Regions from separate parts of the Anoxybacillus sp. FSL W8-1294 genome, predicted to be linked through region 1. Evidence: riboswitches for the same ligand, from Rfam matches in the RefSeq annotation. Region 1 holds a riboswitch; each other region holds the start of a gene.
What was found. A riboswitch is a leader RNA that binds a small molecule or an ion and turns the genes downstream of it on or off. The one in region 1 is predicted to bind cobalamin.
Positions count from the first base shown of each region.

Region 2: another riboswitch for cobalamin. It lies ahead of NSQ23_RS03055 (ribonucleoside-diphosphate reductase subunit alpha); the one in region 1 lies ahead of metE (5-methyltetrahydropteroyltriglutamate--homocysteine S-methyltransferase).
Region 3: another riboswitch for cobalamin. It lies ahead of NSQ23_RS06150 (ABC transporter substrate-binding protein); the one in region 1 lies ahead of metE (5-methyltetrahydropteroyltriglutamate--homocysteine S-methyltransferase).
Region 4: another riboswitch for cobalamin. It lies ahead of NSQ23_RS11915 ((2Fe-2S) ferredoxin domain-containing protein); the one in region 1 lies ahead of metE (5-methyltetrahydropteroyltriglutamate--homocysteine S-methyltransferase).

Region 1 covers NZ_CP150179.1:164,063-172,323, forward strand. Annotated here, with positions in the region: gene glmM (phosphoglucosamine mutase) at 1-997, shown strand, start outside; gene glmS (glutamine--fructose-6-phosphate transaminase (isomerizing)) at 1,388-3,190, shown strand; gene NSQ23_RS00965 (acyl-CoA thioesterase) at 3,261-3,710, opposite strand; gene metE (5-methyltetrahydropteroyltriglutamate--homocysteine S-methyltransferase) at 3,701-5,974, opposite strand; cobalamin riboswitch at 6,115-6,305, opposite strand; gene NSQ23_RS00975 (SagB/ThcOx family dehydrogenase) at 6,922-8,013, shown strand; gene NSQ23_RS00980 (winged helix-turn-helix domain-containing protein) at 8,123-8,261, shown strand, end outside.
Region 2 covers NZ_CP150179.1:554,894-563,154, forward strand. Annotated here, with positions in the region: gene NSQ23_RS03055 (ribonucleoside-diphosphate reductase subunit alpha) at 1-2,261, opposite strand, end outside; cobalamin riboswitch at 2,372-2,573, opposite strand; gene NSQ23_RS03060 (metal ABC transporter substrate-binding protein) at 2,810-3,781, opposite strand; gene yidD (membrane protein insertion efficiency factor YidD) at 3,992-4,216, opposite strand; gene NSQ23_RS03070 (S-ribosylhomocysteine lyase) at 4,346-4,819, shown strand; gene NSQ23_RS03075 (Dps family protein) at 5,026-5,463, shown strand; gene NSQ23_RS03080 (hypothetical protein) at 5,578-5,886, shown strand; gene ytkD (RNA deprotection pyrophosphohydrolase) at 5,950-6,423, shown strand; gene NSQ23_RS03090 (ABC transporter permease) at 6,454-7,260, opposite strand; gene NSQ23_RS03095 (ABC transporter ATP-binding protein) at 7,247-8,017, opposite strand; gene NSQ23_RS03100 (ABC transporter substrate-binding protein) at 8,023-8,261, opposite strand, start outside.
Region 3 covers NZ_CP150179.1:1,153,247-1,161,507, reverse strand. Annotated here, with positions in the region: gene NSQ23_RS06160 (adenosylcobinamide amidohydrolase) at 1-456, opposite strand, end outside; gene NSQ23_RS06155 (iron ABC transporter permease) at 462-1,499, opposite strand; gene NSQ23_RS06150 (ABC transporter substrate-binding protein) at 1,465-2,421, opposite strand; cobalamin riboswitch at 2,538-2,730, opposite strand; gene NSQ23_RS06145 (ATP-binding protein) at 2,798-4,561, opposite strand; gene NSQ23_RS06140 (response regulator transcription factor) at 4,558-5,274, opposite strand; gene ccsB (c-type cytochrome biogenesis protein CcsB) at 5,365-6,540, opposite strand; gene NSQ23_RS06130 (cytochrome c biogenesis protein ResB) at 6,553-8,169, opposite strand; gene NSQ23_RS06125 (thiol-disulfide oxidoreductase ResA) at 8,182-8,261, opposite strand, start outside.
Region 4 covers NZ_CP150179.1:2,228,079-2,236,339, reverse strand. Annotated here, with positions in the region: gene NSQ23_RS11930 (alpha-amylase family glycosyl hydrolase) at 1-1,108, shown strand, start outside; gene NSQ23_RS11925 (glycoside hydrolase family 31 protein) at 1,127-3,454, shown strand; gene NSQ23_RS11920 (LacI family DNA-binding transcriptional regulator) at 3,471-4,505, shown strand; cobalamin riboswitch at 4,588-4,773, shown strand; gene NSQ23_RS11915 ((2Fe-2S) ferredoxin domain-containing protein) at 4,917-5,282, shown strand; gene NSQ23_RS11910 (energy-coupling factor ABC transporter permease) at 5,279-6,031, shown strand; gene NSQ23_RS11905 (energy-coupling factor ABC transporter substrate-binding protein) at 6,028-6,297, shown strand; gene NSQ23_RS11900 (CbiQ family ECF transporter T component) at 6,290-7,000, shown strand; gene NSQ23_RS11895 (ABC transporter ATP-binding protein) at 6,984-7,748, shown strand; gene cobJ (precorrin-3B C(17)-methyltransferase) at 7,753-8,261, shown strand, end outside.

The DNA of each region.
Region 1 (8,261 bases):
TAAACTGTCCGACGAACAAGAACAGGAAATTGAAGCGCTTCTTGATAGCGAAGAAGATACATTACCTCGTCCAACAGGAAAAGATTTAGGACAAGTAAATGACTATTTTGAAGGTGGACAAAAGTATTTACAATACTTAAAACAGACAGTGGACGAAGATTTCTCAGGAATTCACGTTGCCCTTGATTGCGCCCACGGTGCGACATCGTCGTTGGCGACGCATTTATTTGCTGATTTAGATGCCGATGTATCGACGATGGGTGCATCACCGAACGGATTAAACATTAACGACGGTGTCGGTTCGACGCATCCAGAGGCGTTGGCTGCGTTTGTGAAAGAAAAAGGAGCAGATGTAGGATTAGCGTTTGATGGCGATGGTGACCGATTAATTGCGGTGGATGAAAACGGTCAAATTGTCGACGGTGACCAAATTATGTACATTTGCGCGAAATATCTCAATGAACAAGGCCGTTTAAAACATCAAACGGTCGTCTCAACCGTCATGAGCAACCTCGGTTTTTATAAAGCGCTTGAAGCGCAAGGGATCAAAAGCGTACAAACAGCCGTTGGCGACCGTTATGTCGTCGAAGAGATGAAAAAGAACGGCTACAATTTAGGTGGAGAACAATCGGGGCATATTATTTTCCTTGATTACAATACGACAGGAGATGGATTGTTGACGGCGCTGCAGTTGGTCAACATTATGAAAGTAACGAAAAAGCCGCTTTCTGAGCTAGCTGGGGAAATGAAAAAATACCCACAAAAATTAGTAAATGTAAAAGTAACAGATAAACAGGAAGCAATCGCAAATGAAGAAGTACAACGCGTCATTCGTGAGGTAGAAGAAGAAATGGCTGGAAACGGTCGCATTCTCGTTCGCCCATCAGGGACGGAGCCGCTCGTTCGCGTGATGGCAGAAGCGCCGACAAATGAGCTTTGTGATCAATACGTAGAACGCATTGTAGCGGTCATTCGTGAGCGTTTTGGCGCACAATAATGGTTTCGGTAGACAATATGCATAAATGGAACGGTTTATTCCATTTATGCATATTTTGTTTATACAGGGGTAAGCGATACACATTGACGGTTGCCTCTTTGTTGTTGTAAACTATTGTTGTTTGACATCTTACATGAAAGGAGGATAGACGGAAACGATCGTATAAAAGCGCCTGGACTAAGCTTGGACGGGAAAAAAGCTTAGTTGACGAGGAGGAGGTTTATCGAGTGTTCGGCGGATGCCTCCCGGCTGATGCGATGACAGCCGCAAGTTCTTTCTTAAAACAAAGAGGCGACTCTTTGCACAAAGGAAAGAGCGTTCATCGCAAGCAAGTCAATTATTTAAGGGGCAAGAGCCCCTTCTTGCCCCTAACATTAGGGAGGATTTTTTATGTGCGGAATCGTTGGTTATATTGGTGAACAACCATCAAAAGAAATTTTATTGTACGGATTAGAAAAATTAGAATACCGTGGCTATGACTCTGCAGGGATTGCGTTATTAAATGAAAAAGGTATACATGTATTTAAGGAAAAAGGACGGATTGCCGATTTGCGTGCCGCCGTTGCAGAAGATGTAGATGCACCGCTTGGCATTGGCCATACACGTTGGGCAACACATGGCGTGCCAAACCGCGTGAATGCTCATCCACATCAAAGTGCATCTGGCCGCTTCACGCTTGTGCATAACGGCGTGATCGAAAACTACGAATTGTTAAAACGCGATTATTTAGCACATGTGACGTTTAAAAGTGACACAGATACAGAAGTTATTGTTCAGTTAATCGAAACGTTTGTAAATGACGGATTGTCGGTGGAAGAAGCGTTCCGTAAGACGCTTTCGTTATTGAAAGGCTCGTATGCGATCGCTTTAATTGATGCAGAAAATGATGGCATCATTTACGCGGCGAAAAACAAAAGCCCGCTTTTGGCTGGATTAGGTGAAGGATTTAACGTCGTCGCAAGCGATGCGCTCGCGATGTTACAAGTAACAAACCGATACGTCGAGTTAATGGATAAAGAAATCGTCATTGTGACAAAAGAACATGTGACAATTAAAAAGTTAAATGGTGAAGTGGTAGAGCGTGCACCGTATGTAGCGGAATTAGATGCAAGCGACATTGAAAAAGGAACGTATCCTTACTACATGTTGAAAGAAATTGACGAACAACCGCTTGTCATTCGCCGTTTGATTGAAAAATACCGCAACGAACAAGGCGAACTAACGATGGATGAAGACATCATTCAAGCAGTCAAAGAAGCGGATCGTTTATATATCGTCGCATGCGGCACGAGCTATCATGCTGGTTTAGTCGGCAAACAATTGATTGAAAACTGGGCGAAAATCCCTGTTGAAGTGCACATTGCAAGCGAATTTTCATACAATATGCCGCTTTTATCGGAAAAACCGCTCTTTATTTATATTTCACAAAGCGGAGAAACAGCGGACAGCCGTGCGGTGCTTGTACGCACGAAAGAGCTTGGTCATAAATCGTTAACGATTACGAACGTACCGGGTTCAACATTATCGCGTGAAGCAGATTATACGCTTCTTCTTCATGCTGGACCAGAAATTGCTGTTGCATCAACGAAGGCATATACAGCACAAATTGCAGTGCTTGCGATGCTGGCTGCGGTGGCTGCAAAAGCAAAAGGCATCGAGTTGAATGTTGACGTAACAAAAGAACTTGGCATTGTAGCGAATGCGATGGAAACACTTTGTGATGCAAAACATGAAATGGAAAACATCGCACGCGAATATTTAGCGACAACACGCAACTGCTTCTTTATCGGTCGCGCGGTCGACTATTATGTTGTATTAGAAGGCGCGCTAAAGCTGAAAGAAATTTCTTATATTCAGGCAGAAGGTTTTGCGGGCGGGGAATTGAAGCACGGTACGATCGCTTTAATTGAAAACGGCACACCAGTCATTGCCCTAGCGACACAAGAACATGTGAACTTAAGCATTCGCGGAAACGTCAAAGAAGTTGTCGCGCGCGGTGCAAATCCGTGTATCATTTCCATGAAAGGATTAGACATGGAGGACGACCGTTTCGTCATTCCAGCCGTTCATCCGATGCTCACACCGCTTGCGTCTGTCGTGCCATTGCAGCTCATTGCTTACTATGCGGCACTACATCGCGGTTGCGATGTCGACAAACCACGCAACTTAGCGAAGTCTGTAACGGTGGAATAAAGCTCAAAAAACACACGTCATGGATTACGATGCATGTAATCGGACGTGTGTTTTTTTATATGAATGTATGCTATGCCTTGTTGATTCGTTTGTTTTGCTGATACAGTTGTACGATTTGTTCTTCCCGTTCGCTAATGATAACTTTTGGAACAGGGGTCGGTTTTTTGTTTTGATCGATGGCGACCATCGTTAAAAAGCACGTCGTTGTTAAGTGATGTTCGCCTGTAAATAAATCTTCTGTTTCGACTTTGACGAATACTTTCACGGATGTGCGTCCGGTCGAGTAGACGAATGCTTCGAGTTTTAAAATATCGCCAACTTTTGCGGACGAAATGAAATCAACTTTGTCGATCGAAACGGTGACGACTGCTTTTCGCGCATGGCGCATGGCGGATATTGCCGCAATTTCATCAATATAAGCTAAAACGGTACCACCAAAAATCGTGCCGAGATGGTTCGTATCAGAAGGTAATACGAGCCGTGTTTGAATCGTTTTTGACTGCTCGACGCTTACTTCCATGATTTCATCCCTCCGTACGCTAAAAGACGCTCGCGGTATTCGCGTGCTGCCTCTACCATCACTTGAAGTGCGGCAGTCGTTTCTTCTTCTTTTCGCGTTTTTAATCCACAATCGGGATTGACCCAAAATTGTTCTGGACGAAGAACCCGAAGTGCCCGTTCGATTTGCTCACTTATTTCTTCTTTTGTCGGAATGCGCGGACTATGAATGTCATACACCCCTAAGCCAATTTCCTTTTGGTACTCATATGTTTCAAATGATGAAACAAGTTCACCATGGCTTCGTGATGATTCAATGGAAATGACATCCGCATCAAGCTCATCAATGATATGCATCATATGTTCAAACTGTGAATAGCACATATGCGTATGAATTTGCGTCTCCTCTTTCACCGATGAGGTCGTGATACGAAATGCGATAACGGCATCTTCCCAATATGATGCATGTTTCTCTTTTTTAAGCGGCAATCCTTCCCGTAATGCTGGCTCATCGACTTGAATGATGCGTATTCCTTCTTTTTCTAACTGCAGCACTTCTTCACGAATCGCAAGAGCGAGCTGAATGAGCACACGTTTTCGTGGAATATCGTCGCGAACGAACGACCAGTTTAAAATAGTTACTGGTCCTGTTAACATTCCTTTCACAGGTTTAGTCGTTAATGATTGGGCATATACTGTTTCTTCTATGGTCATCGGTTTTTGATAGGCAATATCGCTAAAAATAATAGGTGGGCGCACACAACGTGATCCATATGATTGCACCCAACCGTTTGTCGTGCATGCCATGCCTTGCAGTTTTTCACCGAAAAACTCCACCATATCTGTACGTTCAAATTCGCCATGGACAAGCACATCGAGCTGAAGTTGCTCTTGAATGTCGATCCATTTTGCGATTTCTTTCTTTATAAACGACTTATATTGATTGTCGTTCCATTCGCCTTTTTTCCACTTCATTCGAGCTTGGCGCACGTCGCTCGTTTGAGGGAAGCTTCCAATCGTCGTTGTCGGAAAAAGTGGAAGCTGCAAATGGGCTTGTTGTGCTTTTTGTCTTTCGCTGTAAGATGTTCGGTTTAATGGAACGGTTGTGATATCGTCTGTTTGTTTAGATTGACGGAACTTGGAAAAATAAACGGTTGTTTGTTCATCGTATTTGATTAGCTCGTCGATCGTTACGTTTCCGTTCATATACTCTGTCAACATACGTATTTCATCTAATTTTTCATCCGCAAATGATAAAGTACTAGCAAGCTCCGTTGGTAATGTATGTTCATGTTTTGTTGTGACAGGGACATGCAGTAAGCTGCAAGACGGTTGAATGATCAGTTGTTCAGAAACGCCTGCTAAATGATGAAGGAGCTTCGCTTTTTGGGCAAGCGAGCTTTTCCATACATTGCGACCGTCTACAATACCAGCAACTAATATTTTATCTTTCGGAAATCCGTACGTGTTTATGTTTTTCATGTTCTCGCCATCGTCATGCACGAAATCAAGCCCAATGCCTGCGACAGGTAAAGCAACGATTTCACGATAATGCGATACGCTAGCAAAATACGTTTGTAAAATAATATTTATGTTCGGTATATCGCGGTGAAAAACGTTGTATACATGATGAAATGCGTTGATGATATCATCGTCTATATCTTGAACGAGAATCGGTTCATCGATTTGGACGAATGACACGCCCGCTTCTCTTAGTTGTTTGAATAATTCCACATAAAGAGGAACTAATTGTGCGAGATATTTTCGCCACTCGTTTCGCGCGTATTGCTTAGAAAGCAAAAGAAATGTAACCGGGCCAAGCAATACAGGTTTTGTTTCTAAATTGAATGTTTCTTTGACAAGCTTGTATTCTTTCAATAGGCGATTATCCACTAATTTCGGCTTCGTTTGCCCGATTTCAGGCACAATGTAGTGATAATTTGTATTAAACCATTTCGTCATTTCAAGCGCATGTTGCCCATTCGTCCCACGCGCCATCGCAAAGTATTGCTCTAGCGGATTAACTATTTGTTTGAATCGCTCTGGAATATATCCGAACATAAATGCTGTATCTAACACGTGATCGTATAAGGAAAAATCTCCGATCGGAATGAGATCAATTCCTTTCTCGACTTGTTTGCGAATCGAATCAAGTCGAATCGTTTCCATCGTTTTTGTGAACTGCTCTTCGTTCATTTGCCCATTCCAAAAAGATTCTAATGCTTTTTTCCATTCCCTCTTTTCTCCAATACGTGGATATCCTACATTTGAACTACGGATGAACAAGTTAAGCACCTCCAGTCATTTATATCCCAATCAAGCAAAAAAACCCTCTTCCAAACAGAAGGAGGGCATAGCTAGCTCGTATTGAGATACATGAAGTGCCTCAAGATCATATGTCCTCACTCCTCCCTATGACGCGTAGGTCGTAAGTGCATACAACAGGCAGGTCTCCTGACTTAGCTTCATCGCCGTCTATCTCCTTCCCATTTCAAATGAAACAGTGGATGATGATAAACAGCTCTGCATCACAGTGGCGCGACCGTGTTGGACTCTCACCAAACTTCCCTTTTAAGATTCACAGCATGTGTGAACCACCTGTTGCGTGAACTTATTATGTTGTTGTATAAAATTCAGAATAAACGAACTTTTTGTTTTTTTCAACTGAAATGTTTTTTTCGTGTGGATGGTTTTGAGAGATGTAACGCCGTAGTTAATGGTTATATTTTTCTTTTAAGTTAATATTGGTATTTTGTTGATAATTTTATGTTAAAAAGTATTGATTTTTTTTTTTTGTTATATTTTAAAATGTACAAAAAATTTTAAAATGTACAAAAAATAAAATTATTTCAAATGAATTTTAAAAAAAGAGGTGGTTTTGTTTGTTGTAAAAATATGTATCGGACAAGTGATGTGTTTCTTGAAAAAAGAATGTGGAAAAACCATTGATTTACTGGTTCTTCTTCACAAGCATCAGTAGAGGGTGTTATAGAAAAATCAAATATAACTTTTGGTGAAGAACCTTAATAATGTAGAGGAGGTGTTAAATGTGAAAAGAGGAGTTTCAAAAGAGGAAACTTCAAAAAAGAAAAAAGTTAATCTTAACCAATTAAAATTATTAAAAGTTTCTAACAAAGAAACTTATGTAAGAAGACAAATGGGGGAATAAAAGAAATATGAGCTTCAATTGAATTTTTTCAATTGAAGCTCATATTTACGAGGAGAGAGTACAAATGAAATATTTTTTTAATCCAATGCTTCGATATTTTCATTTGCAAAATGAGGAATATGTATTGGATTTATTGAACGAGGAATATTATTCTACGGAAATATTATACAATGAGTTAATATTTGAGATACTTAAAATAACTAGTAATAAACCCTGTAATAAAAATGGGATCGTTGCTCAAATTCTAAGTCTTTACGAAATAGATAAAGATTTATTATTTCAATTCTTAGAACAGTTGATTGAAGAAAAACTTTTATTGAGTGAATCAGATTATAGAAAAGAATGGTTAGATTTACAGGAACTTTGGAAAACTTTTAACTGGAACGAAGCATATGTATATCAGTTGTTTAATAATGCAAAAAAGAAACTGGATTATTCCCAGTCTGGTTATGAAATTGATATAGAGGGTATGAGAGAATTTAAAAGAGAAAAAAATCCCCCGCCAATTTATAAAGAATATGATTCTAAACAAAAAAGAGTGCGCTTGAAAGAAGTAGCGACAATTAGTACAACTAATTTTTCTGTAAGGGATGTAATGATGTCTAAAAAGGCAAAGAGTTCAAAGATAAACTTTGATCAATTATCATATCTCCTAAAAATGGTTTTTGGTCGTCAGGGAATAAAAACTACAAGTTTAGGAGACGAATACTTGCTAAAGACTAGTCCAAGTGGAGGGATTAAACATCCTACAGAATGCTATTTAATTACAACAAACAACATAAAACTAAGTGAATTAAGTAAAAATTCAGTATATCATTATAGTGTCTATTCAAACAACTTGGTAGAAATAAATAACTTATCGGAAATTGACCTAAAAAAAGTTTGCCCATTAATTAAAGAAAATTCAAATGATTACCCTGTAATAATAATTTTAACAAGTATTTTTGAACGGAGTATGTATAGATATAGAGAAAGTAGATCTTTTAAGGCTGTTAATATTGATGTAGGACATTTGCTGTCTTCAGCAACGTTGATTTTAGATAGTCTAAATATATCTTATAATTTGAGCCATTCAACTTCCTTTGAATATGTGAATTCATTATTAAATATTGACGGACTAAAGGAAGCCAGCATTTGTTACATAGCTATTAAATAACTGTAGATGAGTATATACATGCACTTTAAAACCGTAACTTCTGTATGAACACCTTTCCCCATGGTTATACTGCTCCTAAATATTCACGAATAAACGGAGCGGAAAGGACATGAAACGTCTGAAACTTACAAATGATCACGGCTGGACGCCGCGAACACTTCGGAAACAAGAACGGAAAATCAAAGATGCTTCGCTTCGCGTTCGGGTGACCGCTGTTCGTCTTGTCATGGAAGGTCACCTCGGTAAAG
Region 2 (8,261 bases), 390 kb from region 1:
CATTCTTCAATCGTTACGGCAGTGCTGCGAACGTAATACGTCGATTTTAACCGTTCTTTCCATGCCGTTAAATGTAAATCCAAAAGATCTTTCGCTTTAATCGTGTTGTATACGTAAAGATTAAAACTTAACGACTGATCGACATGTTTTTGTCTAGCGGCATTTTGACGAATGCTCATCTTTTGATCCACTTCATAGGCATTTTCGTAAAACCAAAATGTTTTGGCATTTAAATCAGGAACGGTTACAGGGATTTTATAATTTTTCTTTTCTTCAAAATATAAGCGATTGAAGACAGGATCGCATGACGCCGTTCCGTTTGCTAAAACGGATGTCGAAGCGTTTGGCGCAGGAGCCATTAAATAACCGTTGCGAACACCATACTTCATCACTTGCTCTTTTAACTCATCCCAATCTAACTCATCGTGGGAATGATAACCGCGAAGCTCAAAATATTTTCCTGTATGCCAATCAGAACCTGCAAACGCCGGATATGCACCTTTTTCTTTCGCCAATTCCATGCTTGCTCGAATCGTTAAATAAGCGATTTTTTCAAATAGCTTGTCAGCGAAATCAACGCTTTCTTCACTATTCCACTTAATTCCTTTTAACGCTAATAAGTGATGCCATGAAAATGCACCTAGACCGATTGCCCGATATTTTTTATTTGTCATCACCGCTTGCAACACTTCAATGCGATTTTCGTTTAAGTCGATGACGTTATCAAGCATACGCACTTGAATCGGAATTAATCGTTCTAGTACATCGTCTTGTACGGCGCGAGCGAGATGAATGCTAGATAAGTTACAAACGACAAAGTCGCCTGGTTTTTTATGAATAATGATTTCACCATCTTGCGTATACTCTTTTGTTACGGTAGTCGCGCTCATATTTTGCATAATTTCCGTACATAAATTGCTAGAATAAATCATGCCCGCATGTTTATTTGGATTCATGCGATTCGCTTCGTCGCGATAAAACATATAAGGTGTACCCGTTTCTAATTGTGATTTTAAAATGCGCTTCATAATTTCAATGGCAGGTACACGTTCTTTACTTAACTCTGGATGGTTGATACATTCTTCGTATTTTTCGCGGAAGGAGCCATGTCCTCGTTCTTCATCGTAAAAATCTTCAAGACCTAGCGGATTCCCATCTTTATCTTTCCACCCCATCACTTTTTTCACTTCATGTGGGTCAAATAAATACCAATCGCCCCGCTTTTCGACTTGTTCCATAAATAAATCAGGGATGCATACGCCATAAAATAAATCATGGCATTTTTGCCGTTCATCGCCGTTGTTTAATTTTGCGTCTAAGAAAGAGAAAATGTCTTTATGCCAAACGTCTAAATAGACGGCAATACTTCCTTGTCGCGTACCAAGCTGATCAACCGATACAGCGGTATTGTTTAATTGGCGCATCCATGGGATGACACCAGACGATACGCCTTTAAATCCTTTAATATCCGAGTTGCGTGCCCGAATTTTTCCTAAATAGACGCCGATTCCCCCACCGCCTTTGGAGAGGCGAGCGATGTCTGTATTCGATTCATAAATGCCGATTAAGCTATCGTCGACCGTATCAATGAAACAACTCGATAATTGACCGTAAGATTTACCTGCGTTGGCGTACGTTGGTGTAGCGACCGTCATATATTGGTTTGATAACGCCCAATACGCTTCTTTGACAAGCTCCATTCGTTTTTCTTTTGGCTCATTCACCATCAGCGTAAGAGCAATGGTTAAAAAGCGTTCTTGTGGCAACTCATAAATTTCTCCGTCATATCCTTTCGCTAAATAACGATCAACGAGTGTGCGTAATCCGATATAGGTAAATTGCTCGTCTTTTTTCGAATCGATCCATGTCCCCGCTTCTTGTAGTTCTTCTTTCGTATATCGTTCAAGTACAAACGGATCGTAAATACCGAGATCAACGAGCATTGTTTGTAACTCATAAAAGTAGTGGTATGTGTCGGATACATCATAGCCACGATTGGTTGCTGCTTCATTGTACAGCTGTTGTAAATAAAGGCGTGCTGCGACAAACGTCCAATCAGGTTGTTCTACGGTGATTTCGTCAAGTGCATTTAAAATGAGTTTGTTCATCATGTCATCGTATGATTTTGTATACGTCAGCGACCGTATCGTACGCTCGATGTATCGCGCGCTTGATAAGTGTGGAAAGTCTTTGAAAATATGAAACAATAATGTGCGGATCGTTTCTTCATTTACTTCTGTTTGTTGTTTTATGTACACCATATAACATCCCTTCCCCTAGAAAATAAAAAAATCCGCTCTCGTTGAGCGGATGAAACGATGGAAAAAGGCATGCTTTCACCATCGTTTCATCTTCTCAATCCCCGAAGAATATGAAACGATACAAGGAAGGCAGGTCTCCTGACTTGCGCTTCTTCCTACTTTGGATTCCTTCCCATATATGTGCCATAAATAGCTGACATATACAGTGGTGTTATTTCCATTTCGTCTGCGCACACAGTTGCGGGGACAGTTCTGGATTCGCACCAGATTCCCTATTAAGTCCGTTTGGACACCTTCACTTGTCGGTTTCAATATATAGTTATTATTTCGTGCGATTATCACAATATATTGTACGAAAAAGGTTTACGTTTAAAACTATAGCGAAAAATCTCAACATTTGCAATCGTTATTTTTCATCCTTTGCTACATAGCGTCGATCTTTCAAAAGCGAAGAGAGAAAAAGTGTGCTTGTAATCGCAAAGGCAATAAACGCATATTCATGAGGGCTTGTAAATAGACGGTCAAAAATAAGCGATCGTTATGATCGCTTATTGTAGAGCTTTTTTTAGTGCAGAGATGTTGTCATTCATAATCGCAAAATAGTCTTTGTTGTTTTTTATATCATCATTTGTTCGTGCTTCTAAGTTGTGAAGGATAAGTACATCAGCTCCGATTTCGTTTTTCACAACTTCAGCAATTTTCGATGTTACGTTTTGCTCAAAAAAGATATAGTGTATGTCATGGTCTTTGGCGATTTGAATAATCGAAGCAAGCTGCTTTTGTGACGGTTCGTTTGTTGGCGATAGCCCAGTCACGCTTATTTGTTTTAAGCCATATCGTTTCTCCCAATAGCCGTAAGCCGCATGAGCGACAAGAATTTCTTTTCTTTTCGCGCCTTTTATCAATTGTTGGAACTGGCTATCGAGCTGTTCAAGCTGCTGTTTTAACGAGGCAAAGTTTTGTTCAAAATCATTTTTTGCCTCAGGTTTTAGTTCCGTTAACGTTTGTTTAATTGTTTCAGCCATTTGGATTGAATATATCGGATCTAACCAGACATGAGGATCTACATCTCCGTGATCATGCTCATCTTCATGGGCGTGTTCATCTTCATGAGCATGTTCGTCCCCATGAGTATCGTTGGCTGGAAGAAATTCCGTCCCAGCTGTTGCTTCCACGAACTTGACGTGTTCATTCTCTAGCGTTTCGACAACGCGATCAACAAATCCTTCCATTCCTTGACCGATGTAAATGAAAGCGTCAGCATCTGCGATTTGTTGCATCGTTTTTGCCGTCGGTTCGTATGTGTGCACATCAACGCCGGGAGGATATACGCTTTCCACTTGAACGTGCTTGCCACCAATTTTTTCAGTAAAGTCTTGAAGAGGGTATACAGTTGTATAAACGATAAGTTGATCGTTTTTTTCCTCATTCTTCGATTCATTCGTCTGTTCTTGTTGCGAGCATCCAAACAATAGCAGTGTGCTCGTAAGTATAATGGATAAAATGGTTTTTACCTTCATCTTCTTCCTCCTTCCAAATAAAGAAAGATGTTTCTGATCGTCAAATAACATCTTTCTCACTCCTGTTTTATTATATCGTAATCGTTACGATTTGAAAACTATGAAATAGCCGTAAATGGTGGAAGTGGATCGACAAAAGTAGACCAATCTTCAAACGTAATTATTACGATTTACATTGTTTATCATAACGAAAAAAAAGAGAAAGAACAACTATTTTTGCTCTTTCTCTGGAACAGGATCAAATCCACCTGGATGAAATGGATGGCATTTTAAAATGCGTTTGATTGTTAAATAGCCTCCTTTAAGTGCACCGAAGCGACGAATCGCTTCTAATCCGTAATGCGAACAAGTCGGATAAAAGCGACATGTCGGTGGTTTTAAAGGGGAAATAAATCGTTGATAAAAACGAATGAGTAAGATGAATATATGTTTCATGTAATACGCCCGCCCCTATTTTTTCTTATTGTAACATAGTTGGACGAAACAATTCCAACAAAAAAAGATGAAAAAAGTCGGACTTTTGTGTATGATAAAAACGTGACAATTGAAAAAGAGGTGAGAAATATGCCTTCAGTAGAAAGCTTTGAACTAGACCATTGTGCGGTCAAAGCGCCGTACGTTCGCCATTGTGGTGTTCATCAAGTCGGTAGCGACGGTGTTGTGAATAAATTTGATATTCGCTTTTGTCAACCAAATAAAGAAGCGATGCAACCGGCAGCGATTCATACACTTGAACATTTACTAGCGGTGCACATTCGTAAGCATGCTGAAAAATACGCTCATTTTGATATTATCGATATTTCTCCGATGGGATGTCAAACGGGGTATTATTTAGTCGTTAGTGGCACGCCAACAGTCGAAGAAATTATTGATTTGCTTGAGGCGACGATGAATGAGGCATTGACGGTTACAGAAGTGCCAGCTGCAACGGAAAAAGAGTGCGGTCAAGCGAAATTGCACGATTTAGAAGGAGCTAAGCGACTTATGCGATATTGGCTATCGCAGCCAAAAGAAGAATTGAAAAAAGTGTTTGGCTAAAAATAAAGGTTCAGATGTTACATGTCTGAACCTTTATTTTTTTCACCCGGCAATTTATCAACTACGCTTTCGAAGCGGTCACTACCAATACAATGATGGTTACATGTCTCTCTACATTGTTCATGCAAAAACATATCATTTTCCAAAATTTTTTTTGTTTGCTATAATGAAAGAGGGGGAAGTTTATAATCGAGGAGGGAATTAGTGTGAAAGAAAAATTAATTGATATTGTCAACAAACAAATTGCAAACTGGAACGTGTTATATGTAAAATTACACAACTACCATTGGTATGTGAAAGGGCCGCAGTTTTTTACGTTGCATACAAAATTTGAAGAGTTGTACAATGAAGCGGCACTACATATTGATGAGTTAGCAGAACGTTTATTAGCATTAGGTGGAAAACCGCTAGCAACGATGAAAGATTATTTAGCGGTAGCATCCGTACATGAAGCAAAAGGAAATGAAACGGCGGAAGAAATGGTAGCGGAAATTGTTCGCGATTTTGAAACGATGATTAAAGAATTGAAAGCTGGCATGGACTACGCCGGAGAAATTGGAGATGAAACAACAGGCGATATGCTTTTAGGCATTCATCAAAGTTTAGAAAAACATGTATGGATGCTCAAATCGTTTCTCGGATAAGGTGGGAGTGGCCCCACCTTATTTGCATGTTCATTCGCAGATGAGTGCTTTTGTTGCATGAAAATAAATGAATCGACTCACACTAACTGTAACAAACGAAAAAGAGGTGGGTCGATGAAAAAAACGTATTATGTTTCGGTGGCGCGTGGCGAAATTTCACAAGTGAAAACGGCTTCGCCGTGGGAATTTCGCATTGAGGCGACGGATGAAGAAATCATTCAATTACGGGAGTATTTTGATGAAATGTATTCATCCGATTGGCAATCGTTTTGGCGTGCACATGTGCCATATGTGCAATATCATTATGATCGGCCGAACGACGGGTATGACAACGCAATGAAAAAAGTGTATGAAATGATTTATGAACTTGGCGATGAGGAAGCGAAACAACAAATTGAAACGATGGGTGTCATACAGTTATAAAAGCTGTCGACTACTTCACTGTGTGGTACAATGAAGAAAACATACAGTTGAGGGTAGACGGTGATGATTGTATTTCAAGATTACTACGGATACAACGTTCGACTTTCTTTTTCTGACCATCCTTTCTCGAAGCAACCGAAACATGTTTTCGTTATTTGTCGGTACGGTGGTCGTTGGTTATTGACAAATCACGCTGTACGTGGCTTGGAGTTTCCGGGTGGCAAAGTAGAAGAGGGAGAGACGGCAGAAGAGGCAGCTATTCGTGAAGTAAGGGAAGAAACAGGAGGCATCGTTCAGACAATCACGTATATCGGACAGTATGAAGTGAAACGTCCAAATGAAACGATTGTAAAAAATATTTATTTTGCCCATGTTAAATCTTTGGAACAAAGGGAGTCGTATTTTGAAACAAATGGTCCTGTGCTCATTGAGCATATACCAGATGACGTAGCGAAAGATGAACGATTTAGTTTTATTATGAAAGATGGCGTATGGATGTATACAAAACAAGAGTTACAGCGGCGGGGAATGTCGTAAAACCCCACCGCTTTTTCTTTGCGTGTGGGGTTATGCGCGTTTTATTAATTTTTTTTCAAACCAACTGACAAGCTGGTACATGATGCTAGAGAGTAAAGCAATCATAAGCAAACTTAATAAAACGAGCGTAAAGTTAAACACTTGGAAGCCGTAAATAATCATATAGCCGAGCCCTTGTTTAGAGACGAGAAATTCACCGACGATGACCCCAACCCAAGATAAGCCAACGTTCACTTTTAGCGTTGAAATGATCGTTGGAAAGGAAGCAGGTAAAATCGCTTCTGTAAACCATTGTCGCTTCGTTGCTCCGAATGTTTGAAGCACTTTTATATAGTTTGCATCGACTTCTTTAAATGATGTGTAAACGACAATCGTTGTAATAATAATGGAAATGATCGCTCCCATGGCGACGATCGATGTCATATTTGGTCCGAGTGCGACGATTAAAATCGGGCCGAGCGCTACTTTTGGCATTGCGTTTAAAATGACTAAATACGGATCAACGATTTTTGAGACGCGAGGAAACCACCAAAGTATTGCAGCAAAACAAACGCCAATCATCGTACCAACAATAAAACCTAGCACCGTCTCAGTTAATGTGACAGTTGTATGTGAAAGCAATGTGTGATCACGTATTTTTGTAGTAAACAAATGCCAAATCGAAGACGGTGAGCTAAATAAAAGAGGATCGATCCAATGAAGGCGGCTCGTGATTTCCCATAAGCTGAAAAATGCAATGACAATGATCGCTTGAAAAAAGCGGACGATTCGTTTTTCGCGTTTTTCATATGCCATATATTGATCATATATACGTTGCAACCACTCATGTTTGTTCAATGCTCTCTAACTCCTTCCAAATCATTTGAAAGAGCGGTGAAAAATCTGGATGTTGGCGGGCTTGAAACGGTGTACACGCTTTTAACGAATCTGGAACGGTAACAATTCGTTTAATTTTTCCGGGTTTTGCAGTAAATAAAACGATCCGATCGCTCATCGCAATCGCTTCACCAATATCGTGCGTGACAAGAAGTGCTGTTTTTCGATATTGTTTTAACGTCTCCCATACAAGATCTTCAAGTTTAAGCTTTGTTTGGTAATCGAGTGCTGAAAACGGTTCGTCTAACAATAAAATTTTCGGATCGGTTGCGAGTGTGCGAACAAGTGCTGCGCGCTGACGCATTCCTCCCGATAATTCATAAGGGTAACGATCGTCCACGTCACGCAAACCGATTTGATGTAGAAGGGAGAGCGTTTGCTTTCTCGCTTTTTCGCTATATTTGCCTGTCAGTTTTAATCCGAGTGTCACGTTTTGTTCAATCGTTTTCCATGGAAACAAATAATCGTGTTGGAGCATATATCCGATCGTTTGGCTCATCGTGTGAATTTCTTTTCCTTCGATAAGCACACGACCTTTTGTTGGTTTGATGAGCCCCGCCACAATTGAAAGAAGTGTTGTTTTTCCACAGCCGCTTGGGCCGAGAAAGGAGACAAACTCTCCTCTCTCGACAGTTAGCGATAGATGATCAAGCGCCAATACGGCAGATTGCTTTGTGACGTAGGCGTGCATCACTTGATCAATCGTTAAAATGGGCATGATGTTCACCTCTTTTTCGTTTTTTCAGCGAACGATGTATTCACTAAAATGGAATGCTCAATGTACGATGGCAACTCGTTTGCTTCTTTCATAATGTTTTGAAGATGGTTCCATTCTTCTTCATCTAAAATCGGATCAGTTGCGTATGAACCTTGTTGTTTATAGCGATCGACGACTTTTTCAATGAGAGCGATATCTGTATTTTCAAAGTACGGTTGAATGACTGTTGCAATTTCTTTCGCAT
Region 3 (8,261 bases), 990 kb from region 1:
CGACCGTGCGAGTGCAGCGCGTTGCCGTTCCCCTCCACTTAATTGTTCTAACCGTACATGTTGTTTATGCGTCAATGTAACGGAATGAATCGCTTCAGTAACAGTTTGTTCATCCTCGTTTGTCCAGCGCGGCAAAAGCGATGACTGATAAGGATAACGACCGAGTTCAGCCATTTCTTTTACTGTATAACCAAACGAAATATCTGTATGTTGAGGTAACGTCGCAACGAGCTTTGCATATTGTCTCGGTTTATACGTCTGAATCGGTTGACCGTAAACAAACATATCCCCTTGTTGCAAAGGAAGTTCACGGCTCATCAGTTTCATTAGCGTCGTTTTCCCGCTTCCGTTCGGTCCTAACATACCGAAAAACTCCCCTTCATAAACGGTAAACGAAACATCTTCCAACACTTTTTTTTCCCCATATTGATACGAAACGTGCTTTACATCTATCATATCGATCACGTCTTCCGTCTTAAACTTTTAAATAACAATATTGCAAACAATGGTGCGCCAATAAATGATGTGATGACCCCAATCGGCAACTCCCGCGGGGCAACGATCGTTCGCGCAACTAAATCTGCTAATACGAGAAACGTTCCCCCATACAAAAAAGAAAGCGGCAATAATCTTTTATGATTAGCTCCACAAATGAGACGCGTCATATGAGGGATGACAAGACCAACAAACCCGATCGTCCCTGATACTGCCACAGCTGCTCCTGTAAGTAGCGATGCGCTCAACAAAATAAATAGTTTGCGCTGTAACACATGCACGCCAATGCTTGCAGCTGCTTGTTCCCCAAACGAAAATGCGTTTAGCTCGCGAGTGTGAACAAATAGACCGATAGAACCGATCACGAAAAACGGAAAAAACAAGGAAACGTACGACCAACCGCGCATCGCTACGCTCCCCATAAGCCAGCCGATGACTTGACGTAGCTCTTCTCCACTTAGGGCAACCATAAGCGAAATGAGCGAACCGAAAAAGGCGTTCATCATAATACCAATTAAAACAATCGTCTCGATTGCCATATTCCGCTCTGCAAGTCGCGCAAATAATAAAACAAACAATAACGTCATCAGCGCAAAAATAATGCTAACAATCGGCAACGTAAACCGCCCGAGAAGTGGTAAATGGAGATGAAAGAAAAAAACGATGACCGCTCCGACAGCTGCACCAGACGATACTCCGATCGTATACGGATCAGCTAAAACGTTTTTTAAAAGCCCTTGGAACGCTACACCAGCAAGTGCTAAGGACGCCCCAATCAAAAAGGCGAGCACTACTCTCGGCACACGAATCGCAATAATAATTTGCGAAATGGTGGCGGGAACGTCCATCGGTGTATGAAACAAATGATGCGACAACGTGTCCCATATAGAAGAAAAGGGAATCGATTGTGATCCAATCGATATCCCTAACAATATGGCAGCCATCGCAATGATTGATGCAACGATGTAATTATTGAAAAATGTCTGGATAAACGACTTTGGCAATTTCTTCGACCCCTTCAGCTAAACGTGGTCCTGGACGAGAAACTAAATCTGAGTTCACATCATATACTCGCTTATTTTTGACAGCCGGAACGTCTTTCCATGCTGGGCGAGCGAGCACTTGCTCAACTGCGTTCGGCGTGTAATAACCGTACGTCGTAATAATGACATCCGGGTTTAACGCCACTGCATCTTCTTCCGTAAACATCGGCCATCCTTCTTGATCACCTGCCGCATTTTTCGCATGAATGATCGTTAACATCTCATCCATAAATGTTCCTTTTCCGGCTGTATAAATTTCTGGTGCAGGCGAGACTTCGATCCAAACGGTTGCTTCTTCTTTCACCTCTTTTGCTTTTTCAGCAATGGCATCGATTTTTTGCTTCATTTGTTTCACAACGTCCGATGCTTCTTTCGTTTTCCCTGTCGCTTTACCGATTAGTTCAATGGAAGCATACACGTCATTCAACGATGTAGCATTTGGCACAACAATGACTGTAATGCCCGCATCTTTCAATTGTTTTAATCCTTCTTCAGAGTTATGTGCACTTGACGCGTGTGCAAGCACAACGTCCGGCTGAAGCGCGATAATTTTTTCAACATTAAACTCCATGCCGCCGATTTTTTCTTTATTTTTCACATCTTCCGGATAGTTATCAAAATCGCTTACACCAACGATTTTGTCGCCAAGTCCTAACGCATACGCAATTTCTGTATTGCTCGGGATAAGCGAAACAATTTTTTCCGGTTCTTTTTCAATCGTGACATCACCAACCGCATCTTTTATGGTGACTGGAAATGCGGCTTGTTCCGTTTTCGCTTCTTGCTTCGTCTCTTTTGCTGGCTCTGCGTTATTCGCGCACGCCGCTAATCCGAGCGTCAGCACGAGCGCAAGAAGCCATACATACTGCTTCCATTTTTTCATCGTTTTTCCCCCTCTTTGTATATAAAAATAAAAAGCTCATCCCAAATGGAATGAGCTGGAAACAACAAAAGACAACCGTCACCTTTGTCGTTTCGCCGTCTCACTCCCCGAAGACGCGAATGACGATGCAAAAAGGCAGGTCTACTGACTTATGCGTCATCCTACTTTGAAGCCTTCCCATACGAATTGTACAGTGGCGTCCTTCATTTCGTCAGCATTTACAGTTGCGGGGACAGTTCTGGACTTGCACCAGATTCCCTATTAAGTCTACTAGGTTTCCCATTCGACACCTTTTTGCAACGAACGTATACAATTGTCGAACAATTTTTACGTTTCTATCATAGCCGAAAACGTCGCTTATGACAACAAAAATTTTCTATTTCAATGGAAGTGTAAATGTAAACGTCGTTCCTTCGCCGAGCTTACTATGAACAGCGATCGTTCCTTTATGCGCCTCAACGATGTTTTTCGCAATCGCAAGACCTAATCCTGTGCCAGAGCGACTGCGTGTACGTGCTTTATCCGCTTTGTAAAAACGCTCAAACACGAACGGCAAATCTTCTTCAGCAATGCCAGAGCCTGAGTCTCGAACAGAAATGCGCACCGCCTCTTCGTCCCCATCGACTATGACACGAACTTCCCCACCGTCATCTGTGTGACGAAGAGCATTATCAATTAAATTCGTCAGCACTTGTTCGATACGGTCAGGGTCAAGCAACACGACAAATTCTTCATTTATGTCCACGAGCAAGCGAACTCCTTTTTCTTTCGCTAACGCTTGAAACTTATGAATGATGCGCTCGGTGTATGAACGAAGCGGCACGCGCTCTTTATGAAGCGTTAAATGTCCTGCTTCCATACGCGCTAAATCAAGCAAGTCGTTAACGAGGCGACCCATGCGCAACGATTCATCATAAATGACTTTTGCCAATTCTTTCTTTTCTTCATCTGTCGCCGCGATGTCGTCGACAATGGCTTCACTATACCCTTGCAACATGGCGATTGGCGTTCGCAACTCATGCGAGACGTTGGCGATAAAATCTTTGCGCAACTTATCGAGCCGACGCTCTTCCGTCATATCTCGAAGCACTGCAACCGCCCCGCGAATCACTTTGCCATTGTACAACGGCGTCATCACAATGACCCAATTGCGACCTTGTAAAGCAATTTCTGCTGCTTGTTCTTTCTCTTCCGCCACCGCTTTCGTAAACAATTCATTCACTTGCGGAGGAAGCGGCGATAAATCGTCGCGCTGCCCTTGTTCGTAGTACCATGCTTGTAAAAATCGGTCGGCAGGTGGGTTTGTAATAAGCACTTCGCCATTGCGATTGAGCGTAATGACGCCATCCGCCATGCTGCTTAAAATGCTCGCTAGTTGTTCTTTTTCTTGATTTAACGCATTAATGTGAAATTGCAATTGCCGACCCATCTGGTTAAACGCCATAGCCAGTTCCCCAATTTCATCATGGGTGACGATCGGCACTTTGGAATCGAATTTCCCGCGCGCCATTTCAAACGCGACTTGTCTCATTTTTCTAAGCGGTGCCGTAATTCTTGTCGATAAGAAAAAGGCAAATACCGTCGTTAACACAATAGCAATAAATGCAGCAAGAAAAATAAACTTCGTCGTTTGTTTTGTCGTTTCTTCTACAGCTTTTAGCGATTGATATACAAACACAGCACCGTTTCCATCAGATGTGCGAAGCGGCACACCAACAATAAACAACTCGTTATAAACCCGATTTCGCATCGTTTCGTTTGGCATCATCGCCCGTTTCACTACTTTCTTTCCATCAAATACGCGCGACAACTGTTTATCTTGTTGAACAAACGAAAGCGGCAAATCAACGAGCTGTTCATTTGGTGAGTACCAATAATGACGATCGTCAATAATAATCATTAGTTTGGATACATCATCAACCATCGTCCATGCAATTGAGCGAGCAAACTGCTCATCATGCTCGGCGACGACGCGGGCAACTTTTACTGCTTGTTGAGTGAGTTGCTCTCCCGTTTTTTCCAAATAATATTTTTCAAAAAAACTTAGCAACAAAACGGTTAAAATAAAGAGGACGAAAGCAACAAGCAATAAAATTGTCAGCCATAATTTTCCGACTACACTACGCCATAGTGCCATCATTCATTCACGACCTCAAATTTGTACCCAACGCCCCAAACGGTGACGATCATTTTCGCTGCTGCTGGCGATACTTTATTTAACTTTTCGCGCAACCGTTTGACATGCGTATCAACTGTTCGTAAATCACCAAAAAATTCGTAATGCCATACTTCTTTTAACAATTGCTCGCGATCAAACACTTTATCTGGTGACTTCGCTAAAAAATGAAGCAACTCGTACTCTTTCGGAGTTAAGCTAACTTCATGCCCATCTGCTGTCACCCGATGCGCATCATGGTCAATTGTTAAATGAGGAAATACGAGCACATCTCGTGTTGTCGTATCCGTTGTTACATATGGAGAGTTCGCTGTACGGCGAAGCAGCGCTTTCACGCGGAGCACCACTTCACGCGGGCTAAACGGCTTAACGATATAATCGTCCGTTCCTGCTTCAAATCCTTGCACGCGATTAGCTTCCTCTCCCTTCGCTGTTAACATAATGACGGGTGTCGCTTTTTTCTCACGCAACTGTTTGCACACTTCAATACCGTCTTTTCCAGGTAACATAAGGTCAAGCAAAATCAAGTCATAATCATTGTCAAGCGCTAATGCTAGCGCTTCTTCACCGTTTTCTGCTTCATCGATCATATATTGCTCACGTTCTAAATACATACGAAGCAAACGACGAATGCGCTCTTCGTCATCGACAACTAAAATTTTAATTTCCTTCCCCATGATGTCATTCCCTCCTCGTTCACTATTGTACAAAACTGCCATACTTTTTTCTACTCATCATAAAAAAAAAACGCCTTCTTTATGAAGGCGTTAAGACGCAGCATAAGAGTGTAGGCCTGCAATCACTAAGTTTACCGCTATTAAGTTAAACATAATGATCGCAAATCCAATGACCGCAAGCCATGCGGACCGCTCGCCATGCCAACCTTTTGACAATCGTAAATGTAGAAACGCTGCATAAAACAGCCATGTGATGAGCGCCCATACTTCTTTCGGATCCCAGCCCCAAAAGCGCGTCCATGCAATTTGTGCCCAAATCATCGCAAAAATAAGCGCACCGAGTGTAAATATCGGAAACCCAATCGCTACAGAACGATAGCTGATTTCGTCAACAACATCTAAATTCACGTTTTTCACAAGTGGTTGCAAAGCTGCTGCAATACGTTTGCGTAAGAAAAGGCGAAGCAATCCATATAATACACCACCTGCAAACAATGACCAAATTACTGTATTTAATTTGCGAGCATTAATAATTGCAGGCATATGAACGAACGGTTCCATCCGTCCTTCCGTTTTTAACACCCCTTCATGCGGGCCGACAAGCGCTGGCATATGGTACACCATTTCACTTTGCTGTCCATTTTTGTCAATCCATTCAAACGTAGCTTCATAACCAGCCACACGAAACGATGTAGTTACGATAACAAAACCGAGCGTGCTAATTAAGAAAAATAACACAAACTCTAGCCAAAACGTACGTTTGCTCGCTTTCGACTGATCGACTACTCGAATTAAATAAATGAGCCCCGCTGCAAAGCTAATCGCTAAAATGGCCTCGCCAGCTGCGGCCGTCGTGACGTGAATATGCAACCAATCGCTTTGTAAAGCTGGGATGAGCGGAGAGATTTCCCTTGGAAACATGCTTGCATACGCAATCACTAAAATGGCGATTGGCAAAGTAAATAAGCCGAGTAAACTCGTTTTATAAATAAAATAAATGACAATAAACGCGCCAACAAGCATCATGCCAAAAAACGTCGTAAATTCGAATAAGTTGCTGACAGGTGCATGTCCGGCTGCGATCCAGCGCGTGATGAAATAACCAAGCTGAGCGAGAAACCCAACGATCGTTACAAAAATTCCGAGCGTTGCCCAACGGTCTACTCCTTCTCTCTTTTTAGGACGAATCGCGCCCCCAAAGAAGAATGTTGCGACTAAATAAAGAACAAATGCAACGTACAGTAACGTGCTGCTTAACTGAACCACGATGTTCCCCCCTTATGACCGCTTGTCCAATTGATCGATTGGCATGACAAACGGTGTATCGTTAAATATTCTTTCAAGCTCCTTTTTTAATCCAAACCAGTTTTTGTTCGTATGTGCTGCAATAAGCACATCTTCGTTGATCCGCTGAATCCATACACGCCGGTGGTTCCAATACATTCCTTGTATAAGGCCAATCATAAAAATGGTGCCCCCGATACCTAAAATCCAGAGCGTAAAATCACGACGGACGGTTAACGCCGATACATGTCGTGTGTCAGCACCAGCAAACGCCATTTTATACTTGTTATCACCGAACGGTTCGATCGTTTGACGAATAGCAGTAAAACTGACTTCCCCTTTCGGACGATCTGGGGCAAACATTTTAAATACAAACGCCGGATTGTTTGGCACTTTCGAGCGCGTATTCGGATTTCCATTTTCATCAAAATAAAAATCTGGAAAGTAGCTTAATAGTTGTACTTTATAACCGTTGCCAAGATCATATTCTTTCTCCGGTTGGATTAAATCAACTGTAATCGTACCAAAAGACTTGGCCGTTTGTTTATCTGTCAAACGGAACGACATACTTTTTAGCTCATTCAGTTTAAAGTCCACTTGGTACAATGCATAGTAGTCGTGTTTGAGCGGCTCGTTGACACGAATGGAAAAGCTTTTTATTTTTTTTAACTTCGGCTCTTCCCCTGCAACAACTGGACCAACACGCTCGTACAATACGACGTCCGTTTGATAGTTTTTCGCCATCATTCCGTTACCGACGCGATCAATCGCCGCTTGAAACGCTTCTTTCTCTTTTCCTTTCTCATACACTTCAAAAATAAACTTTTTATTTTCTAAAAAATATTTTCCTTTCGTTCCCGGAATTTCTTTTATTTCCCCTTCACGAATCCACATGTTTTCATCCACATACATTCCCGGAACAAATCGAAGCATCGCACCGATGAGAAAAATGATAAGTCCAATGTGATTCACATACGGTCCCCAACGGGAAAAACGCCCTTTTTCTGCTAAAATGCTTCCGTTCTCCTCACGAATACGATAACCCCGTTTCGTTAACCGATCGACCACGCGAGGCAAAGCATTTTCGTAGTCTTTCACTTGTGAACGGCTAAATAGACGTTGGCGTTGTAAAAATTGTTCATTTCTCGTCACCCGCTGATTGTTTAACGCCCGATATAGTGGCACGACACGGTCTAAACTACAAATGACGAGCGATACACCAATGAGCGCTATAAGCAACATATACCACCATGAGCTATATAAATCGTGAAATCCTAGCGCGTAATACCATTTCCCGAGCCAACCGTACTGCTCCTCATAATATTCAGCTGGCGACACTGTTGGCGGAATGTACATCTGTTGTGGATAAATTGTGCCGATGGCCGAAGCGACTAACGTAATAACGATAAGCCAAACCCCAACTTTAACAGACGAAAAGAAGTTCCATATTTTATCAACAATCGTTTGGTTGTACGTTTGCGAACGGCGAGCGCTTCCTTCATAACGCATGTCCAATAACATTGGCACTTCTTCTAACGGTTTACCACATGCTTCACAAAGAACTGTACCAATCGGATTCACATGCCCACATTCACATTTTACTTGTTCCATGTCGAAAACCCCTTACGGCTTAATTCGTTCCATATATTTTTTTACATCCTCTTCCGTCATCGCCCCTGTAATGATATCTACAATTTTGCCTT
Region 4 (8,261 bases), 870 kb from region 1:
TGTGAATCATACGGGGTACAATCATCCGTGGCTAAATGATCCGACGAAAAAAGATTGGTTTCATGAGAAAAAAGACATTTTCAATTGGGCCGATCAACAGGAAGTTGAAAACGGCTGGCTGTTTGGTCTTCCTGATTTAGCGCAAGAAAATCCGGAAGTGAAAGCGTATTTATTTGATGCGGCGAAGTGGTGGATTCAAGAAACGGATATTGACGGATATCGGTTAGATACGGTGAAACATGTACCAAAATCGTTTTGGGACGAGTTTTCCAAAGAAGTGAAATCGGTGAAAAAAGACTTTTTCCTTCTTGGAGAAGTGTGGCATGACGATCCGCGCTATGTTGCGGAATATGGCAAGCACGGCATCGATGCATTAATTGATTTTCCATTTTATAAAGAAGCATCAGCCATTTTTTCAAACGTCGATCAATCGCTTGAACCACTTTACAACGTATGGAAGCGAAACGAGGCGTTTTATGACCGTCCGTATTTACTTGGCACGTTTTTAGATAATCATGATACGGTTCGTTTTACACGTTTAGCCTTGCAAAATCGCATCAATCCGGTGACGCGTTTAAAACTTGGACTGACGTATTTGTTTAGTGCCCCAGGCATTCCGATTATGTATTACGGAACGGAAATCGCGCTTGATGGCGGAGAAGATCCGGATAATCGACGTTTAATGAATTTCCGCACGGATAAAGAGTTAATTGACTATGTGACAAAGCTCGGTGAATTGCGTGAAAAATTGCCGTCGCTTCGCCGCGGTGATTTTGAATTGTTGTATGAAAAAGACGGCATGGCACTTTTTAAACGAACGTACGAAAACGAAACAACAGTGATTGCGATTAACAATACGTCAAAAACGCAAAAAGTAACGCTCGATGACGAATTGGAACAAGGAAAAGAATTGCGTGGGTTGCTTGCGGGAGATTTAGTGCGCAGCAAGGACGGCAAGTACGATATCATTTTAGATCGTGAAACGGCGGAAATTTACGTGTTGGCGCCAAAAACAGGATTAAACATTCCGTTTATTGCGGCGCTTGTAGCGGTGTATGCTTCTTTTGGACTGTTTTTATATTTAGCGCGAAAACGGAAGCGATCATAACGATGGGAGGCGGCATGTATGCTAGAGGAGACGAGCTTTGCAATTCGGCCGACAAATGGGACGAATGAAATAGATGTGTGGCAATCGGTTGGCGATGTGCAAAAAATTGAAGAAAAAAAGCAAATATTTGCATTCACGTGCGAGAGGGCATCGGGTAAAATTCATTTTTACCGCGACGATATCGTTCGGATCACGATCGATCCATTTGCTCAAAAGTACGCTTCCGTTAGTCCAGCGGTCGTGGCAGCGCCAGAGAAAGTGACGATGCATGTGCAGGAAGTGGAAAATGGTTGGGAGCTGAAGACGAATGCGTTGACGGTCGTGATCGAACGACGCCCGTTTCGTATAACGGTTTATGATCGAGAAGGGAAGGTGCTTGTACACGATGTCGAGCCGGTTCGTTTTCAAGCGAAAGGGCGCATACGTTGTGCGCACGCCCTCGCTCCGACTGATGTCGTATACGGCTTAGGAGAAAAAACAGGAGTGTTAAATAAACGCGGAGCGGTATGGAAGATGTGGAATACAGATGTGTATGCTCCGCACAATTTAGAAACGGACCCGCTGTACCAGTCGCATCCGTATATGATGGTGTTAAAAGACGGACATGCACACGGCGTCTTTTTTGATCATACGTATGAAACGACGTTTGACTTGCGGTATGAATCGTTTTATACGTTCACGTCAGAAGGCGGTGCCCTCGACTATTACGTGTTTGCCGGCCCGCACCCAAAAGATGTGTTAGGGCAGTATACGCATCTCGTTGGTCGCATGCCGCTGCCGCCAAAGTGGGCGCTCGGTTATCACCAGTCGCGCTATAGTTATGAAACGGAGCAAGAAGTGCGTGAATTAATTGACACATTTCGCAAAAAACATATTCCGCTCGATGCGGTATATTTAGATATTCATTATATGGACGAATATCGTGTATTTACGTTCGATCAAAATCGGTTTCCACATCCGAAATCGCTCGTTCAATATGCGAGTGAACAAGGGGTTCGCATCGTTCCGATCGTTGATCCGGGCGTGAAAGTAGATGCAGAGTACGATACGTATCGCGATGGCGTGCAAAAAGATTATTTTTGTAAATATGCAGACGGAACGTTGTTTAAAGGAGACGTTTGGCCGGGGACGAGCGTGTTTCCTGACTTTTTGAAGAAAAAAGTGCGCAAATGGTGGGGCGAACAACATACGTTTTATACGGACATCGGCATCGAAGGCATTTGGAACGATATGAATGAGCCATCGGTATTTAACGAGACAAAAACGATCGATGAACAAGTCGTTCATGACGGATGGAAAACGCATCGTCAAGTGCATAACATATACGGAATGATGATGACGGAAGCGACGTACAACGGATTGAAAAAACAACTGAAAGGGAAGCGTCCGTTTGTGTTAACGCGCGCCGGTTTTTCGGGCATTCACCGATATGCTGCTGTGTGGACAGGAGACAACCGCAGTTTTTGGGAACATCTTGAACTATCTTTGCCGATGTGTTTAAATTTAGGATTATCTGCCGTTGCATTTTGTGGGGCGGATGTGGGCGGCTTCGCTCATGATGCTCATGGGGAATTGCTTGTTCGTTGGACGCAAGTCGGCGCTTTTTTCCCATATTTCCGCAATCATTGTGCGATTGGTTTCGCCCGTCAAGAACCGTGGGCGTTCGGTGAAACATATGAACAGATGGTGAAGCGATATATTGAGTTGCGCTACGAGTGGCTCCCACATTTGTACACGTTATGTTTTGAAGCATATCAAACAGGTGTGCCGATGATGCGTCCGCTCATGTTAGAATATTCGGACGATGCTGAGACGTGGAACATATCAGATCAATTTATGGTCGGCAATGAAGTTATGATCGCGCCGGTTATGCGTCCGCATACGTTCCATCGCCTCGTCTATTTTCCGAAAGGGCGTTGGATCGATTATTGGACGAAAGAAAAATTTGAAGGCGGCAGACGATATATTGTCGAAGCGCCGCTTGATCGGTTGCCGATATTTGTAAAAGAAGGGGCGATGATTGCCCGTGCCGAAGCAAAACAATCGACGTCCATTGCGGACGAACAGTTGACGTTGTATGTGTATACGATGGAAGAAGGAACATCATCATATACGTTATACGATGATGACGGCGCAACGTTTGCATATGAAAAAGGAGAGTATGTGAACATGCATATTCGTGTGGTATTTTCACACGATACCGTTCATTTTCACGTCGAGGCGGAAGGGACGTATCAGCCGCCGTGGCGTATGCGTGTCATGTTTGTTGGACATGTGCCGTCAACGGTCATAGTCAACGGTGAACAAAGATTTGTCGATGAAGCGACAAACTCGTTTGTTTTGTAAGAGATGGGGGATTTTTATGACAGTAACGATTAAAGATGTAGCGAAACGAGCAAACGTGGCACCATCGACTGTTTCACGCGTCATTGCTGACAGTCCGCGCATTAGTGAAAAGACGAAGAAAAAAGTGCGCGAAGCGATGAAAGAGCTCGGCTATCATCCGAATTTTATCGCCCGCAGTTTAGCAAATAAATCGACGCAAGTGATCGGCTTAATTATGCCAAGCTCAGCCGATAAAGCGTTTCAAAACCCGTTTTTCCCAGAAGTCATTCGCGGCATTAGCAAAGCGGTGCATGATCGGCAATATGCGTTGCAGTTGTCGACAGGGGAGACGGAAGCGGAAATTTATGAAGGCGTCGTCCATATGGTGCAAGGAAAACGCGTCGATGGGGTGATTTTGCTGTATTCGCGAGCGAACGATAAAATTATGGCGTATTTACAAAAAGAAGACGTGCCGTTTGTCGTCATCGGTAAACCGCATAAAAAAGCGGAGCAAATTACGCACGTGGATAACGATAACGTTCGCGCTGCGCGCGAGGCGACAGAATATTTAATTGAGCTCGGTCATGAGCGCATCGCGTTTGTTGGAGGAAATGTAAATCTCATCGTGACGATGGATCGTTTGCTCGGATATGAAAAAGCATTGAAATCGGCTAGTCTTCCGTATCGAAAAGATTACATCGTGCATGAAGAATTTTTAAAAGAAGGCGGCCAAGAGGCGATGAAAGGGTTGCTTTCATTGAAAGAACCGCCGACTGCGCTCGTTGTCGCCGACGATTTGATGGCGCTCGGTGTGTTAAATACGCTTGCGGAAATGGGGCTAAGCGTACCAGCCGATTTGTCGATCGTGAGCTTTAACAACGTGCTTTTATCAGAAATTTCCCGTCCGCCATTAACATCGGTAGACATTAACATTTTCCAGCTCGGCTTTGAAGCAGCAAGAAATTTAATTCAACAAATCGAAAACCCGAATGAGCCAATTAAACGCATCATTATTCCGCATACGCTCGTCAAACGGTTTTCGTGCGATTATTACAAAGCATCTTCTGAATAGGAAGGTGCTCTTTTTTTATAAACAGGCTAGGCGAGAAGAAAAAAATGGTGTATTATATTCTTAACATTCACGCTCTTTGAAAAAATATATACGATGAGCAAGTACGGTGCATACGTCCGTATGCTTAAAAGGGAAGAACGGTGCAAAGCCGTCGCGGTACCCGCCACTGTGATGGGGAGTTTCGTTGCAATATGCCACTGATTTTTGGGAAGGCGCAACGAAATGATGAACCTAAGCCAGGAGACCTGCCTGCTTGCGATACGTCGGCTACCTACGGGAATATAGGTGGACGTGCGGGAACGATGGACGTTATATATGCTTAGTGACGTATGCTCTATTTTTTGAATCTTTCGTTTTTTCTGCACCTCTGCCTAGGGGTGCTTTTTTATTTTGAAAAAAGGGGCGACATATATGGCAACATGGAATTTACAAGGAACGACACATCACGTGCTTATTTGCAACGGAGGAAGCTGCATGAGAAAAGGAGGGGAAGAGGTGACGCAAGCGATTCGCGATGAAATTGATCGGTTGCAGTTACATGGGCGCGTTCATACGACGCGTACACGATGCAACGGTCGCTGCGAAGATGCATGTGTCGTCATCGTTTATCCAGAAGGTGTTTGGTATCGTACGATTGATGAACAAATAGGGAGGGACATTGTACGCAATCATGTACGTGACGGGAACATATTGCGCGATTACGTCACGTATACGTATGAACATACAGGATTTGTTATGCCCGAACATAGCGTTGCGACAAGGGGGAAAGAAAAATGAAGCGAAACGCATGGTGGATCGTTTGTACATGCTTGACTGTCTACGTTTTATTTGCGCTTTCACCTTCAGTATATGCGATGCACATTATGGAAGGATTTTTACCTTGGCATTGGGCGCTCGTTTGGTGGTTGTTATTTTTGCCATTTTTCTTCGTCGGTTTACGGACGATGACGCGCATCGTAAAACAACAGCCGGAAATGAAAATGTTGCTTGCGCTAGCGACCGCATTTACATTCGTTCTTTCCGCTTTAAAAATTCCATCTGTCACAGGAAGCAGCTCGCATCCGACAGGGACAGGCCTCGGTGCGCTGTTATTTGGGCCGTTCGTCATGACGGTCATCGGTACGGCTGTGTTAATGTTTCAAGCATTATTGCTTGCGCATGGTGGATTGACAACGCTCGGTGCAAATGCGTTTTCGATGGCGGTTATCGGTCCGTTTGTAGCGTACGTGTCGTTTGTTGCATGCCAAAAGCTTCGCATTTCGATGCGCCTTTCTGTTTTTGTGGCGGCGATGTTTGCCAATTTAGCTACGTATGTGATGACATCGATACAACTTGCGCTAGCATTTCCAGACGCAACAGGCGGGGTATGGGGGGCGTTCTTAAAGTTTGCTTCCATTTTTGCTTTCACTCAAATACCGCTTGCAATTACCGAAGGGCTTCTGACTGTTGTTGTATGGAATTTTTTACATACGTACACGAAACAAGAATTAAATATATTGCAACAGAAAGGGGCGTCTGCTAAATGAACAATCGACTATTGCTTTTCCTTGCCGCACTTTTGAGCGTTTTGCCGCTCGTCGTTGTAAAACATACGGAGTTTGCTGGGGCAGATGCGCTTGCGGAGGAGATGATTCAACAACTTGCGCCCAATTATGAACCGTGGTTCGATGTTTTTTTTGAACCGCCCGGCGGGGAAGTAGAAACGTTGCTATTTTCATTGCAGGCGGCAATTGGAGCGGGAGTGATTGGCTACATTATCGGCTTGTATAGAGGGCGAAAACGAAATGGTTAGCTGGCTTGATGAATGGGCGTATCGCAATCGGCTTGCGAAACTTCGGGCGACATTTAAACTGACATTTTCATTTATTTTGCTTATATGGGCGATGATTGGAACGAATGTCGGTCGGCTGCTTACGATCGGATGGATGCTCACTTGGCTCATTGTTTATGCGCGCTTACCGTGGCGTGCTTGCTTACGTGTTTGTTTACTTTTTTCGCTCGTCATTCTTTGGAGTAGCGCACCGCTTCTTCTTTCATTTGATGGTGATGTTGTGGACGTTTCCTATGTAGGTACGATTTGTTTACGAGCGTTTACATGCTCGCTCGTTCTCTTTTTTCTTGCCGCAACAACGCCATTTTTTCGCTTGGCATGCGCACTACAAACATTGCGCATCCCGCGTGTACTAATAGAGCTTCTATTGTTAACGTATCGTTTCATTTTCATGTTGGAAAAGGCAGCAAGGGAGCTGTTTGTTACGGTGCGCGTGAGACAAGGGGAACGAAATTGGCAGATCGCTTCACTTGCTGTTGCACAATTGTTACGCCACACATTGCATCAGTATGAGGAGATGGTCATTGCGCAACGAGCGCGCCACGTCTCTTTTACAGTTCCGCGGTGCACGGACGAGCAATTGCCAAAAAGGTATGTCATTGAAGCATCGCTTGGCATCGTTGTTTTACTCATCGTGGAGGGATTATATGTTGCAGTTTCATGATGTTCACTATACGTATCGAAACGGTGCGCACGTCTTAAAAGGAGTATCACTTACGATCGAACGCGGAAAAAAATATGCGTTGATCGGAAAAAACGGTTGTGGAAAAACAACATGGTTGCTTCATACAAACGGCATTTATCGCCCAACAAAAGGGGAGGTGTATTGGGAAGGAAAACGTGTAAAGGAACATTTACGTCAACATGTCGGCGTCGTTTTTCAAAATCCAGAACATCAATTTTTAGCACCAACGATTGAGGAAGAGCTTGCGCTTAGTTTGCAAGGGAATAGCGAACGGATCGAACGAGCGATAAAAACATTTTCGCTTGCTGAATGGCGAGACGTGCCCATTCATCATCTCAGTCTCGGACAAAAAAAGTGGTTGTCGCTCGCTGTAGCGATGGCCTCTCAACCGGAGTTGCTTATTGTCGATGAGCCAGCTGCTTATTTAGATGCTGCACAGAGCGAGCGCCTCATCATGAAACTAAATGAGTGGCACGAAGCAGGTACGACGCTCGTTGTCATCACTCATGATTTTGATTTCGTATGGCAATGGGCAGACGAAGTGTTTGTCATGCATGATGGACGCATCGTTTTGCACGGTACACCTGCGTTTATATTTTCACAAGCGGATATTTTTCACCAGCTTCGTTTGCCGCTTCCTCTTCTTTTACGCATATGGATGAAGGAAAATAAGCCGTGTACAGAACAACAACTGTTTGAATGGATCGAACGATGGAAAAAGGGGTGAAAACATAATGGGAAAATTGTTTGTTGTCGGTTTTGGCCCAGGAAGTGTTGGCCATATGACGAAACGGGCGCGTGAAGCGATTGAAGAAAGCGATGTTATCGTTGGTTATAAAACGTATGTCGATTTAATTAAAGACATCATTCGTGGAAAAGAAGTGATTAGCACAGGGATGACGGAAGAGGTGAGTCGAGCACAAGAAGCTGTAAAGCAGGCAGAACGCGGAAAAAACGTCGCTGTCATCTCGAGCGGAGATGCCGGACTGTACGGTATGGCTGGGCTTGTTTACGAGGTGTTAATTGAAAACGGGTGGCATAAGGAAACAGGGATTGAAGTGGAAGTCATTCCAGGCATTTCAGCCATTCATTCTTGTGCCGCTTTGTTAGGGGCGCCGATTATGCATGACGCATGCACGATTAGTTTAAGCGACCATTTAACACCGTGGCATGTGATCGCAAAAAGAATTGAAGCGGCAGCTGCGGCAGATTTTGTCATTGCGCTATACAATCCAAAAAG